Regions from separate parts of the Rhizobium sp. P1_E6 genome, predicted to be linked through region 3. Evidence: predicted binding sites of a transcription regulator. Region 3 holds the regulator's gene; each other region holds the start of a gene.
What was found. Region 3 encodes PhoB, which activates phosphate uptake and scavenging genes when phosphate is short. Its sites were predicted from a motif close to TGTCATNNANCTGTCAT; they were not measured.
Positions count from the first base shown of each region.

Region 1: a site for PhoB is predicted at 1,544-1,560, ahead of AC1D35_RS00130 (BtaA family protein). Genes of this name have one in related genera too.
Region 2: a site for PhoB is predicted at 2,142-2,158, ahead of AC1D35_RS22565 (UDP-2,3-diacylglucosamine diphosphatase). Genes of this name have one in related genera too.

Region 1 covers NZ_JBFUBG010000001.1:27,183-31,358, reverse strand. Annotated here, with positions in the region: gene AC1D35_RS00135 (serine hydrolase domain-containing protein) at 14-1,408, opposite strand; gene AC1D35_RS00130 (BtaA family protein) at 1,605-2,849, shown strand; gene AC1D35_RS00125 (class I SAM-dependent methyltransferase) at 2,864-3,517, shown strand; gene AC1D35_RS00120 (glycoside hydrolase family 25 protein) at 3,638-4,176, shown strand, end outside.
Region 2 covers NZ_JBFUBG010000054.1:19,836-24,011, forward strand. Annotated here, with positions in the region: gene AC1D35_RS22560 (MFS transporter) at 1-1,063, opposite strand, end outside; gene AC1D35_RS22565 (UDP-2,3-diacylglucosamine diphosphatase) at 1,263-2,075, opposite strand; gene AC1D35_RS22570 (NADP-dependent malic enzyme) at 2,371-4,176, shown strand, end outside.
Region 3 covers NZ_JBFUBG010000006.1:11,382-15,557, forward strand. Annotated here, with positions in the region: gene pstA (phosphate ABC transporter permease PstA) at 1-82, shown strand, start outside; gene pstB (phosphate ABC transporter ATP-binding protein PstB) at 97-912, shown strand; gene phoU (phosphate signaling complex protein PhoU) at 957-1,670, shown strand; gene phoB (phosphate regulon transcriptional regulator PhoB) at 1,802-2,485, shown strand; gene AC1D35_RS05480 (LysR family transcriptional regulator) at 2,764-3,687, opposite strand; gene AC1D35_RS05485 (alpha/beta fold hydrolase) at 4,067-4,176, shown strand, end outside.

The DNA of each region.
Region 1 (4,176 bases), on a different contig from region 3:
TCGGTGACGACGTTCAGCCGGCTTTTGCCGACTGAAGCGTATTGAGAATTTCCTTCAGCACGACCTGCGGCCTGTAGCGCAGCCAGCTCGGCGTCAATCCCATGCGGACGAAGACGAGATTGGCTGACGGCACGATCGCGACCGCCTGGCCGTCATGACCCTGCAGCCAGAACGTGTCCTGCGGCAGCCCGAACTCGGCGCTCGTGCCGCCGCCGCCCGGTCCCGCAAGCCACGCTTGGCCTTGCGTATATTTGCCGCCGGAACTTGATGTCGGCGTCCGCATCATCGCTACGAATCCCTCCGGCAGAAGCCTCTGCCCGTTCCATACGCCATCCTGCAGCAGGAATTGGCCGAAGCGCGCCCAGTCATGTCCCGTCGCATAGAGATAGGAGCTGCCGGCAAATGTGCCGCGCTCATCGGCCTCGAAAACGGCGCTCGTCATTCCGAGCGGACCGAATAGCGCATCGCGCGGATAGTCGAAGGCCGCGCGCGGATCGCCGACCTTGTTCATCCAGATGCGAGACAGGAGCAAGGCCGTGCCACTCGAATAATGGAAATCCGTGCCCGGAGCAGCCATGAGAGACGCATTCGCCGGCAGGGAAACCATATCAGGATCGAGATAGAGCATGCGCGTCACATCGGCGACGGCACCGTAATCCTCATTGAAGGCGAGCCCGCTTTCCATGCCCATCAGGTCGGAAAGCTTGATGTCGCCGCGCGTATCATTCGCCCATTGCGGCAAAAGATGTGTGTCGTCATAGGAGATCTTGCCTGACAGCATCAACCGGCCGATCAGCGCCGCGTTGACCGTCTTCGTCATCGACCAGCCGACGAGCGGCGTGCTGACGCTGAAGCCCGGCCCGTAGCTTTCAGCAATGATGTGGCCATCCTGCACGACGACCATCGCCCGCATCGCCGGCCCGGCAAGCTTGGCATCGGCCAGAAGCGCCGCGATTTTCGCATTTCCGGCCGCGGTATCGACGCCCTCGCCATCCGGCCAGACTGCGTCGTTTTCGCCCGCCCGCGGCGCCGGTACGAGCGGCGTAGCCTTGGAGGCGGCATCGAAATCACCGTCGGGCACGCTGGTGCAGCCGAAGGCGCCACGATAAAGCGCGTAGTTCGGCGCAAACAGGCCCATGAAGCGCGAGGTCACCCGCCCGGCGTCACGATCGACCTCGACGCGCATCAGCCGCAGCAGCGGGTTTCCAGGCGCCTGCACGTCGTCATAAAGCACGGCGTCGGGATCGCGGCCGGCGATGAAGACATTGGAACAGACGATCTTGGCGGCGTAGCCATTGCCCACTTTCAGAAGCTCCGGCGGGCTTAAGGAGAGCCACGCGGCTGCGCCTGTGACAGCGAGAATGACAAGCAGGCCCAAGCCCTTGACGATACGCGGAACAACTCGCATGCAATCCTCCACGGAACGGAGAGAAGCAGGAAACTTGGCTCACGGAAAGAGAGAAGCGAAAAGAAGCTCTTCAATCGACTTCAAATTTCGAGGAGGTCTTCACAGAGCTTCGCGGAAGCCTTGGCCCACAGGGCTCGTCATCAAACTGTAGCAGAGGCGCGTTACACGCCCTGAACGCTAAAAAGGTGACAGACTCATGTCGGAATTTGCACCGGATACCGGCTTCCGCAAGAACCGGAAACTCAAGGCAGCGCTTCTCCGCCACAAGGCTTTTTCCAAGGACGGCTTCTCCGAGCGACTCTTCGGCCTTCTCTTTTCCGGCCTCGTTTATCCGCAGATCTGGGAAGACCCTGATCTCGATATGCAGGCGATGGAGCTGAAGMCTAATCACCGTATCGTCACGATCGGTTCCGGTGGCTGCAACATGCTCGCCTACCTTTCCAAGGCGCCGGCTTCGATCGACGTGGTGGATCTCAATCCGCACCATATCGCGCTGAACAGGCTGAAGCTTGCCGCTTTCAAGAACCTGCCGAACCATACCGATCTCGTCCGTTTCCTGGCGATGCCGAACGAGAAATCGAACAGCCGGGTTTTCGACAGTGTCCTGTCGTCGAATCTTGATGAGACAACCCGCGCTTACTGGAACACCCGCAAGTTCGGCCGTCGTCGCGTCACCGTCTTTAATCGCAATATCTATGAAACCGGCCTGCTCGGCCGCTTCATCGGCGCCGCTCATCTGCTCGCCCGCCTGCACGGCGTGAAACTGCAGGAAATGACCAAGACCCGGTCGATCCGCGAGCAGCGCCAGTTCTTCGAAGACCAGATCGCTCCCCTCTTCGAAAAGCCCGTCGTACGCTGGATCACCAACCGCAAGAGCTCGCTCTTCGGTCTCGGCATCCCGCCACAGCAATATGACGAGCTGGCAAGCCTTGCCGCCGACAATTCCATCGCACCGGTTCTCAAGCACCGCCTCGAAAAGCTCGCCTGTCATTTCCCGATGCGCGACAACTATTTCGCCTGGCAGGCTTTCGCACGCCGCTATGCCGATGGCGAGGAAGGCCCGCTGCCGACCTATCTGAAGCCGGAGCATTACGAAGTGATCCGCGCCAATGTCGATCGTGTCAACGTCCATCACGCAAGCTTCACGGAGCTTCTGGCCGGCGAGCCCGCCGCCTCGCGCGACCGCTACATCCTGCTCGATGCACAGGACTGGATGACCGATCAGCAGCTCAACGATGTCTGGCGCGAGATCACCCGCACGGCGCGCGAAGGCGCCCGGGTGATTTTCCGCACGGCAGCCGAAAAGAGCATTATCGAAGGCCGCCTCGCCCCTGAAATTCGCGACCAGTGGCACTATTTCGAAGAGCAGTCGCGTGAGATGACCACCCAGGACCGTTCGGCGATTTACGGCGGTTTCCACATCTACGGGAAAAAGGCGTGAGCAAAGTCGACGAGATGACCGTCAAGAGCGAGGAACATGCCGACCTGATGGACGGCATGTATCGCTACCAGCGCCATTTCTACGACCTGACCCGCAAATACTATCTTCTCGGCCGCGACCGCACGATCCGCAATCTCGACGTTCCCGAGGGCGGCACGCTCTTGGAAGTCGGCTGCGGCACCGGCCGCAACATGGCCTTTGCCCACAAGCACTTCCCGACGGCGAAACTCTACGGTCTCGACATCTCCCAGGAAATGCTGATCTCGGCGCGCAAGACCTTTGCCACCAAGGCGACGATCCCTGACTTTCGCGTGGCGGACGCCACCGCCTACACGCCGCGCGAATTCGGCACTGTCGGGTTCGACCGCATCCTCATTTCCTATGCGCTTTCGATGATCCCGGATTGGGAACGCGCGGTGGATGCATCGATTGCCGCGCTCAATCCCGGCGGCGAGCTCCACATCGTCGATTTCGGCCAACAGGAAGGCCTGCCCGCCTGGTTCCGCAGCCTGCTGCAGGCCTGGCTCGCCAAATTCCATGTCACCCCACGCGCCAATCTGCGCGAGGTTCTGGAAGCGCAAGCTGCTGAAAATAACGCGAGATTGTCGTTCGAGGCGATCGGCGGCGGTTACGCCTGGCGGGCCGCGATTATCAGCAAGCGCTCATAATTCGCTTGTAAATAACCATTTTTTTACGTTGATATTAGAAAAGAGGGTTATACCCTCTGCTAGGCGCGTGTTTTCGAAGGTCAAGCTGTGGGGCAGATCCATCATCACGACGGAACATTCATGCGTCGGCTTCTGTTTTGCGTCCTGCCGCTTGCCCTGCTGCTCGCCGGTTGCAGCTCCACGGGTTACGATTATCTCGAAACCGCTTCCATAAAGCCGAAGATCCGCTTTCAGGATACCGATCCGCAGGATTTCGGCACCAAGCACCCGCAGCAAAATGCGGTCCACGGCATCGATATCTCCAAATGGCAGGGTGATATCGATTGGCAGACGGTGCGCAAATCCGGTGTCGCCTTCGCCTTCATCAAGGCAACCGAAGGCAAGGACAGGGTTGACTCGCGCTTTGACAAATACTGGCGCGAAGCAGCCGCTGCCGGCATTCCGCATGCGCCTTACCACTTCTATTACTTCTGCTCTTCCGCCGATGATCAGGCCGACTGGTTCATCCGCAACGTTCCCAGGGAATCCATGCGCCTGCCGCCGGTGCTGGATGTGGAATGGAATGCAGAATCGAAGACCTGTCGCTTGCGCCCCGACGCGGCCACGGTGCGCTCCGAAATGAAGCGTTTCATGGATCGCCTGGAAGCCTATTACGGCAA
Region 2 (4,176 bases), on a different contig from region 3:
TCAGCCCCGAGGCCATGCCGATATAGAAGAAATAGGCGCCCTGGGCTGAAGCTTCCTGCGTCTCCTGCACCGTGGCGATGATGCGCCGCTGCACGCCGGTATGCACGAAGGCATAGGTGAAACCGTGCAGGCACTGCAGCGTGAAGAAGCCGAGAAAACTCGTCTCCGTCGGAAAGAACACCCAACGGCAGACGCTGACCGCACAGCCGAAGCGGATCAGCGTCCAGGCATTGAAGCGGCGGTTGAGGCGTCGGGAGAGGAAGAAGACCGTCACTTCCGAGGCAACGCCGGCACTCCAGAGAATGCCGACCTCTGTTCCCGAGAAGCCGAGATGGTGCCAGTAGATCGAGGAAAAGGCGTTGAGCAGCGCGTGGCTCGCCTGCTGGATCGAAACGCCGAGCAGCAGCAGGAGCAGATGCGGTTCCCTCAGCCCGCTGCCTGTCGTCGCCGGAAGGTTGATCGGCTGGCCGCGTCGCCGTGTCGGTCCGATGCGTGGACAGAAGATCGCCATGGCGATGGTCAAAATGAAGCCGAAGATCATGATTGGCAACACCATGCCGCCACCCCAGCGGCCGACCAGTTCGCCGCCGAGCATCGTCGAAACGATGAAGGCGATGGAACCCCAGACGCGCATCGAGCCATAATCCAGCCCCCAGCGGCGCACGCCTGATATCACGATGGATTCGACGACTGGCACATAGGGCGCGAAAGTGGCACCCTGCAGCGCAAAGACGATCAGCACCGACCAGAAGCTCGACGTCCAGTAGAGCGCCACCGCCGTCAGCAGCGATAGCGCCCCCGACCATAAGAGCACATGTGCGCGCTCCGGCATGCGGTCCGCAAAGACAGCCACGATCGGCGCGACGAGAACGCGCACGATCATCGGCACGGCCAGGATGGTGCCGATCTGATGATCGTTGAACTGGTGGGTCGAAAGCCAGACGGGGAAGAAGGGCAGGACGATACCGTTGACCAGCAGCGGCGCGRTGTAGCAAAGCGCGCTGAGCAGCCGGAAGCGCGGCGGCGCTCCCTCACCCGTCGAGGGATTTTGTGCGGGAATCATGATGGACCTGAAGGAAACTGTGCGTTGCCTAACACATCCAATCAAGCACGACTATGGCGAGAAATAGCCCAATCGAAACGATTAAAAAAAATAAACCAAAACGATTTAAAAAATAAATAGGGCCCGTCGCCAAGCGGCAACGGGCTAAATTCCTGGGTGTACCGGCAGAAAGCCCGCCGGCACGGTACGCGCGCAATATTCAGGCGGCCTGCGGGGCGAAATCACCCTCTTCAAGCAATTCGATGGAGGTCAGTGCCGGCACGTTGCTGGTCAGCGCGCGCCAGGTGATGAGTTCGAAAGTGCCGTCTTCATGCTCGACGATTGCCGTGCAGCTTTCGACCCAGTCGCCGGTGTTGATATAGCGGATGCCTTCCATATCCTCGATCACGGCGTGATGGATATGGCCACAGATGACGCCGTCGGCGCCGCTCTTGCGGGCTTCCTCGGCAACCACGCGCTGGAACTCGCCGATGAAATTGACGGCATGTTTCACCTGCAGCTTGGCCCAGGCCGAAAACGACCAGTAGGGCATGCCGAGACGGCGGCGGATCGCGGCAAGCACGATATTGATGCGGATCGCCGTGTCATAGGCCCAGTCGCCGAGATAGGCGAGCAGTCGGGCGTTGCGCACAACGACGTCGAATTCGTCGCCATGCAGGACGAGGTACTTCTTGCCGTCGGCGCCGTCATGGATGATGCGGTCGACGACTTCGATGCCGCCAAAATGTGTGCCCGGAAAGGCGCGCAGGAATTCGTCGTGATTGCCGGGGATATAAACGACGCGCGTACCCTTGCGCGCCTTGCGCAAGAGCTTCTGGACCACGTCGTTGCAGACCTGCGGCCAGTACCAGCTGCGCTTCAGGCGCCAGCCATCGATGATATCGCCGACGAGGTAGATCGTGTCAGCCTCGTGATACCTAAGGAAATCCAGCAGAAAATCTGCCTTCGCAGCCTTGGAGCCGAGATGCACATCGGAAATGAAGAGGGTGCGGAAGCGCCGGGGTTCCATCATGTCTATCACAAGCCTTTCCGCTCGTGTCCCATCGTTCTTCGTCTAGCCTTCCAAAATCAGACTCGTGTATCAGGAAGATGACAAAACGCAGGAAAGCCCTGCGAAGCCGATCAATCCACCGGTCAGAGCGTCCCTGGTGAAGTGCCGCAATCCGATCAGGGAAGGCTCTAATGTCAGCTCCCCTTTACCGTCCGGGTCAAAAAGTTCCCCTGCGGCCATTTCCGTACTGTCCAGGCCGGTCGATTGATGTATGGAGGAGTCTTCAAAAGACTTTGAAGGACGATTGGAAGCGGCGATGGATCACCAGGAAAAATCCCAGGAAAAAGCCAAGACGGAAACGAATCTGACGGGCGGCAGCCTCGACGAACAGGCGCTTTTCTTCCACCGCTATCCGCGCCCCGGCAAGCTGGAAATCCAGGCGACCAAGCCGCTCGGCAACCAGCGCGACCTGGCGCTCGCCTATTCTCCCGGAGTTGCCGCTCCCTGTCTCGCCATTCGTGACAATCCGGAACAGGCGGCCGACTACACGTCCCGCGCCAACCTCGTCGCCGTGATTTCGAACGGTACTGCCGTTCTCGGTCTCGGCAATATCGGCCCGCTTGCCTCCAAGCCGGTCATGGAAGGCAAAGCCGTTCTCTTCAAGAAATTCGCCGGCATCGACGTCTTCGATATCGAAGTGGATGCTGCAAGTGTCGAGCAGATGGTTTCCACCGTCGCTTCGCTGGAGCCGACCTTCGGCGGCATCAACCTCGAGGACATCAAGGCACCGGAATGCTTCCAGATCGAGAAGCAGCTGCGCGAGAAGATGAAGATCCCGGTCTTCCACGACGACCAGCATGGCACCGCGATCATCGTTGCCGCCGCGATCCTCAACGGGCTGGAACTCGCCGGTAAGAAGATCGACGAGGTCAAGATCGTCGCCTCCGGTGCCGGTGCGGCGGCACTTGCCTGTCTTAACCTGCTCGTGACGCTCGGCGCCAAGCGCGAAAACATCTGGGTCCACGATCTCGAAGGCCTCGTCTATGAAGGCCGCGTCGAGCTGATGGACGAGTGGAAGGCAATCTACGCCCAGAAGAGCGACACCCGCACGCTCGCCGACAATATCGGTGGCGCCGATGTCTTCCTCGGCCTGTCCGCTGCCGGCGTGCTGAAGCCGGAACTGCTTGCGCAGATGGCCGACAAGCCGCTGATCATGGCGCTCGCCAACCCGACGCCGGAGATCATGCCGGATCTCGCCCGCGCCGCGCGGCCCGATGCGATGATCTGCACCGGCCGGTCGGACTTCCCGAACCAAGTCAATAACGTCCTCTGCTTCCCCTATATTTTCAGGGGCGCGCTGGATTGTGGCGCCGAGACGATCAACGAGGAAATGAAGATGGCCGCCGTGCGCGCCATCGCGGCCCTCGCCCGCGAGGAGCCTTCGGACGTCGCCGCCCGCGCCTATTCCGGCGAAACCCCTATTTTCGGCCCTGACTATCTCATCCCCTCGCCCTTCGACCCGCGTCTCATCCTGCGCATCGCGCCTGCCGTCGCCAGGGCCGCTGCCGAAAGCGGTGTCGCGCGTCGCCCGATCGCCGATTTCGATGCCTATCTCGACCAGCTGAACCGCTTCGTCTTCCGCTCCGGCTTCATCATGAAGCCGATCTTTGCGGCCGCGAAGACGGCAGAGCGCAAGCGCGTCATCTTCTCCGAAGGCGAAGACGAGCGCGTGTTGCGCGCCGCCCAGGTGCTGCTTGAAGAAGGCATTGCCGAGCCGATCATCATCGGCCGTCCGCAGGTCATCGAAACGCGCCTGAAGCGCTACGGGTTGCGCATCCGCCCGCTACAGGATTTCGAGGTCATCAACCCCGAGGACGATCCGCGCTTCCGCGAATATGTCGATCTTTATCTGCAGCTGGTCGGCCGCCGCGGCGTCATCCCGGAAGCCGCCCGCACCATCGTGCGCACCAACACGACCGTCATCGGCGCCCTGGCGTTGAAGCGCGGTGAAGCGGATGCGCTGATCTGCGGCCTCGAAGGCCGTTACGAGAAACATCTGCGCGACGTGCGCCAGATCATCGGCAAACGTAAGGATGTCTGTGATTTCTCAGCCCTCAGTCTG
Region 3 (4,176 bases):
CATCATCGTCCTGCTCCTGTTCCTGATCGTCATGAACCTCGGAGCTATCCTCTTGCGTCGTCGCTTTGAGCGCCGCTGGTAAACGGAGTAAAGATCATGAACATGTTGACGGAAGCCGCAGTCGAGAAGGCGCTGGACCAGAAAATGAGCAACGTCCCGTATAAGATGATCGGTCAGGATGTCTCCGTTTATTACGGCGAGAAGCGTGCGCTTTTCGATGTCAATCTGAACGTCCGCGAAAACACCGTGACCGCCCTGATCGGCCCCTCGGGCTGCGGCAAGTCCACCTTCCTGCGGTCGCTGAACCGCATGAACGACACGATCGACGGCTGCCGCGTCACCGGCAAGATCACGCTCGATAGCGACGACATCTACGATCCCGACATCGACGTCGTCGAACTTCGCGCCCGCGTCGGCATGGTCTTCCAGAAGCCGAACCCGTTCCCGAAGACGATCTATGAAAACGTTTCTTACGGTCCGCGCATCCATGGCCTTGCCAAGTCCAAGGCCGACCTCGACCAGATTGTCGAGACGAGCCTGCAGCGCGCCGGCCTCTGGAATGAGGTCAAGGATCGCGTGCATGAATCCGGCACCGGCCTTTCCGGCGGTCAGCAGCAGCGTCTGTYCATCGCACGCGCCGTTGCCGTCAGCCCGGAAGTCATCCTGATGGACGAGCCCTGCTCGGCGCTCGACCCGATCGCAACTGCCAAGGTCGAAGAGCTGATCCACGAGCTGCGTGAAAACTACACGATCGTCATCGTGACGCATTCCATGCAGCAGGCCGCTCGCGTATCGCAGCGCACGGCTATGTTCCACCTCGGCAACCTGGTCGAGGAGAACGATACCGACAAGATGTTCACCAACCCGGACGATCCGCGTACCCAGGACTACATCATGGGTCGCTTCGGCTGATTTTGGCGATGTGAAGCCTTCCCGATTTTCGAGGACAAAGCCCCATGGCATCAACACATATTTTCTCTGCTTACGATGACGATCTGAAATTCCTGTCCCGGCGCATTTCCGAGATGGGTGGTCTTGCCGAACAGATGGGCGGCGACGCTGTCCGCGCGCTCGTCAACGGCGATACCGCGCTTGCTCAGAAGGTCATTTCCGACGATGTGATCCTCGATCACGCCGAGCGCGAGATCAACGACAAGGCGATCGTCACGATCGCCCGTCGCCAGCCGATGGCCTCCGACCTTCGCGAGATCATGGGTTCGATCCGCATCGCCGCCGACCTCGAGCGCGTCGGCGATCTCGGCAAGAACACGGCAAAGCGCGTCATCGCGGTGCAGAGCACCGGCGTTCCGCGCAAGCTCGCCCGCGGCCTCGAGCATCTCTCCGAACTGGCGCTCGTCCAGCTCAAGGAAGTGCTCGACGTCTACACCAATCGTTCAGCTGACAAGGCGAATGCGATCCGCGAACGCGACGACGAGATCGACGCGATGTACACTTCGCTGTTCCGCGAACTCCTGACCTACATGATGGAAGATCCGCGCAACATCACGAGCTGCACGCATCTTCTCTTCTGCGCCAAGAACATCGAGCGCATCGGCGACCATGCAACCAACATCGCCGAGACGATCTACTACATGGCAACCGGCGCCCAGCCGGAGGGCGAGCGTCCGAAGGACGACAGCTCCAATACCGTTGGTGCGGTGACGGAGTAATCTGGACCTGCCGATTGCGTGCGCGCCCCGCGCTGGGGCGCGCAAGGGTCGCAGCCAATTCCGAGTTCCTGCATGGTCCCTTGCTTAAATCACCCCCGGTTTAAGGATCATGCATTAGGAGACTGACACGCATGATCCCAAGAGTTGCAGTTGTTGAAGATGAAGAGGCACTCAGCGTGCTTCTCCGCTACAATCTCGAGGCTGAAGGTTTCGAGGTGGATACGATCCTCCGTGGCGACGAGGCCGAAATCCGGCTTCAGGAGCGCACCCCGGACCTGCTCATCCTTGACTGGATGCTGCCGGGCGTTTCCGGCATCGAGCTCTGCCGCCGGCTGCGCATGCGGCCGGAAACCGAGCGTCTGCCGATCATCATGCTGACGGCACGCGGCGAAGAGAGCGAGCGCGTTCGCGGTCTCTCGACCGGCGCGGATGACTATGTCGTCAAGCCCTTCTCCACGCCGGAACTCGTTGCCCGCGTCAAGGCGATGCTGCGACGCGCCCGTCCGGAGGTTCTCTCCACCGTTTTGAAGTGTGGTGATATCGAGCTCGATCGCGAAACCCATCGCGTCCATCGCAAGAGCCGCGAAGTCCGCCTCGGCCCGACCGAATTCCGCCTCTTGGAATTCCTGATGTCGTCGCCGGGCAGGGTCTTCTCCCGCTCGCAGCTTCTCGATGGCGTCTGGGGTCACGATATCTACGTGGATGAACGCACCGTCGACGTCCATGTCGGCCGCCTGCGCAAGGCGCTGAATTTCTCCAACATGCAGGATGTCATCCGCACCGTCCGCGGCGCGGGATATTCCATGGAAGCCTGATCCGAGTGATCGGAGGTCACGAACGGGTCGTCTGGGTAACCGGGCGGCCCGTTTGTTTGTTCGGGTGGGCTTTTTAAGAGTAGACGTTGGCTTGCTGACGCCTTGACCGACATGCCCCTTGCATCGCGAGGGCTCAAGCGATGACGGGGACATCTGCTATGCGCCGATTGCGAACATTCTCTGAGCCTTGAGCATCGACTGATTTGGGGCCGGAAGGGGACTGTCGGCTTGCTGGCGCTAGCCAATCGAAGCCGTCACCAAGATGAGCGTGAGCTCTGCTATGGAACTTCAGCATAGCGGATGATGCTCTGATTTTGTACGTTGGCGACTAGTTCATCAGAACGAGACAAAAATCGGCGGAGCAAAGGTGAGGAATTTGAATCGTTGTATCCTAAGGTGAGATCAATTGTCGGAGGCACACCCTCAAGTGCTCTGGCAACGACATTTGGCGTCAGCATATTTTGCGCATAAAGCGGAATAAGCGTTATTCCACCTGTAGACACGACGAGCGACATTGCTGATGGTAGGCCTTCACCTTCGTACTCTGCCTTGAGTGTGATCCCAARGTTCGACGCGTACTCCTGGATCACGGATTGCAAGACCGGAGAAATTCTAGCCGAACTGACGTAAGTTTCGCGGGCAAGATCCTGTGGCCGGATCTTTTTCTGCGACGTCAAGCGATGGTCAGCCGGCAGCACGGCGATCAGTGGCTCCTTGGCTAAAAACTTGAACGACACACCAACACTCTGCGTCTCGGGGCGAAGGAAAGCGACGTCCAGCTTGCCTCGCATCAGTGCCAGAGCAAGGTCCGGGGAAGACTGACTGGACAATATGATTTCAACCTCCGGCGCTTCCTCACGAATAATGCGCAGTGCATGGGGTAGCCACACGACCTCTTGCCCTGCGAGAAAACCGATAGTGAACGACTGCTTTTGCGGCTGCTCTGCCCGCCGGGCCCCTTCCGCAGCCGCCTCGACTTGCAACAACGCCAGCCGCGCGTGATCAAGAAACACTTTACCGGCGGCGGTGAGCGTCACGCCGCGCGGCTGCCGTTCCAGCAGTTTTACACCGACTTCGGTTTCCAGATCGCGAATTTGCCTGCTGAGTGAGGGCTGGGAAGTGTGTAGCCGCCGCTCGGCTGCGGTCAGTAAGCTTCCCTCTTCCGCAACAGCAATAAAATAGCGCAAATGCCTGAGTTCCATCGCGTCCCCGCTATGCCTTTAAGGCATAGCTCGAACGTACAAGGTATTTGTCCTTGATAAAAGGGGGATTTAATTAACGCCGCAATCTAGGGACATAGTCGAATGCTTCATCGGAAGTATTTCGCAGTCAACTGTGTCCAGTCAGAGAAGGAAAGCTAAATGTCTAAAAGCCTACCTGTCGTGACCCGCAATTATCGGCGCTGACCTACATTATGTGAGACTGACCAATTCTTGTGTCGGATCATGTGCCTGGGCCTCGAAAGATGAGGCATGCGTGGCAATCTTGCGTCGGCTATTGCAATAGCGCGTGGATGGATGGCTTTATTTAGTGATTTATTATCTTCCAATGAATGTTTAACAGCGCAGATGGAGCGACGCGATGCCTACAATCACGACCACGGACGGCGTAAACATCTTCTACAAGGACTGGGGCTCGGGCCAACCGATCGTTTTCAGCCACGGCTGGCCGCTGACAGCGGACGACTGGGA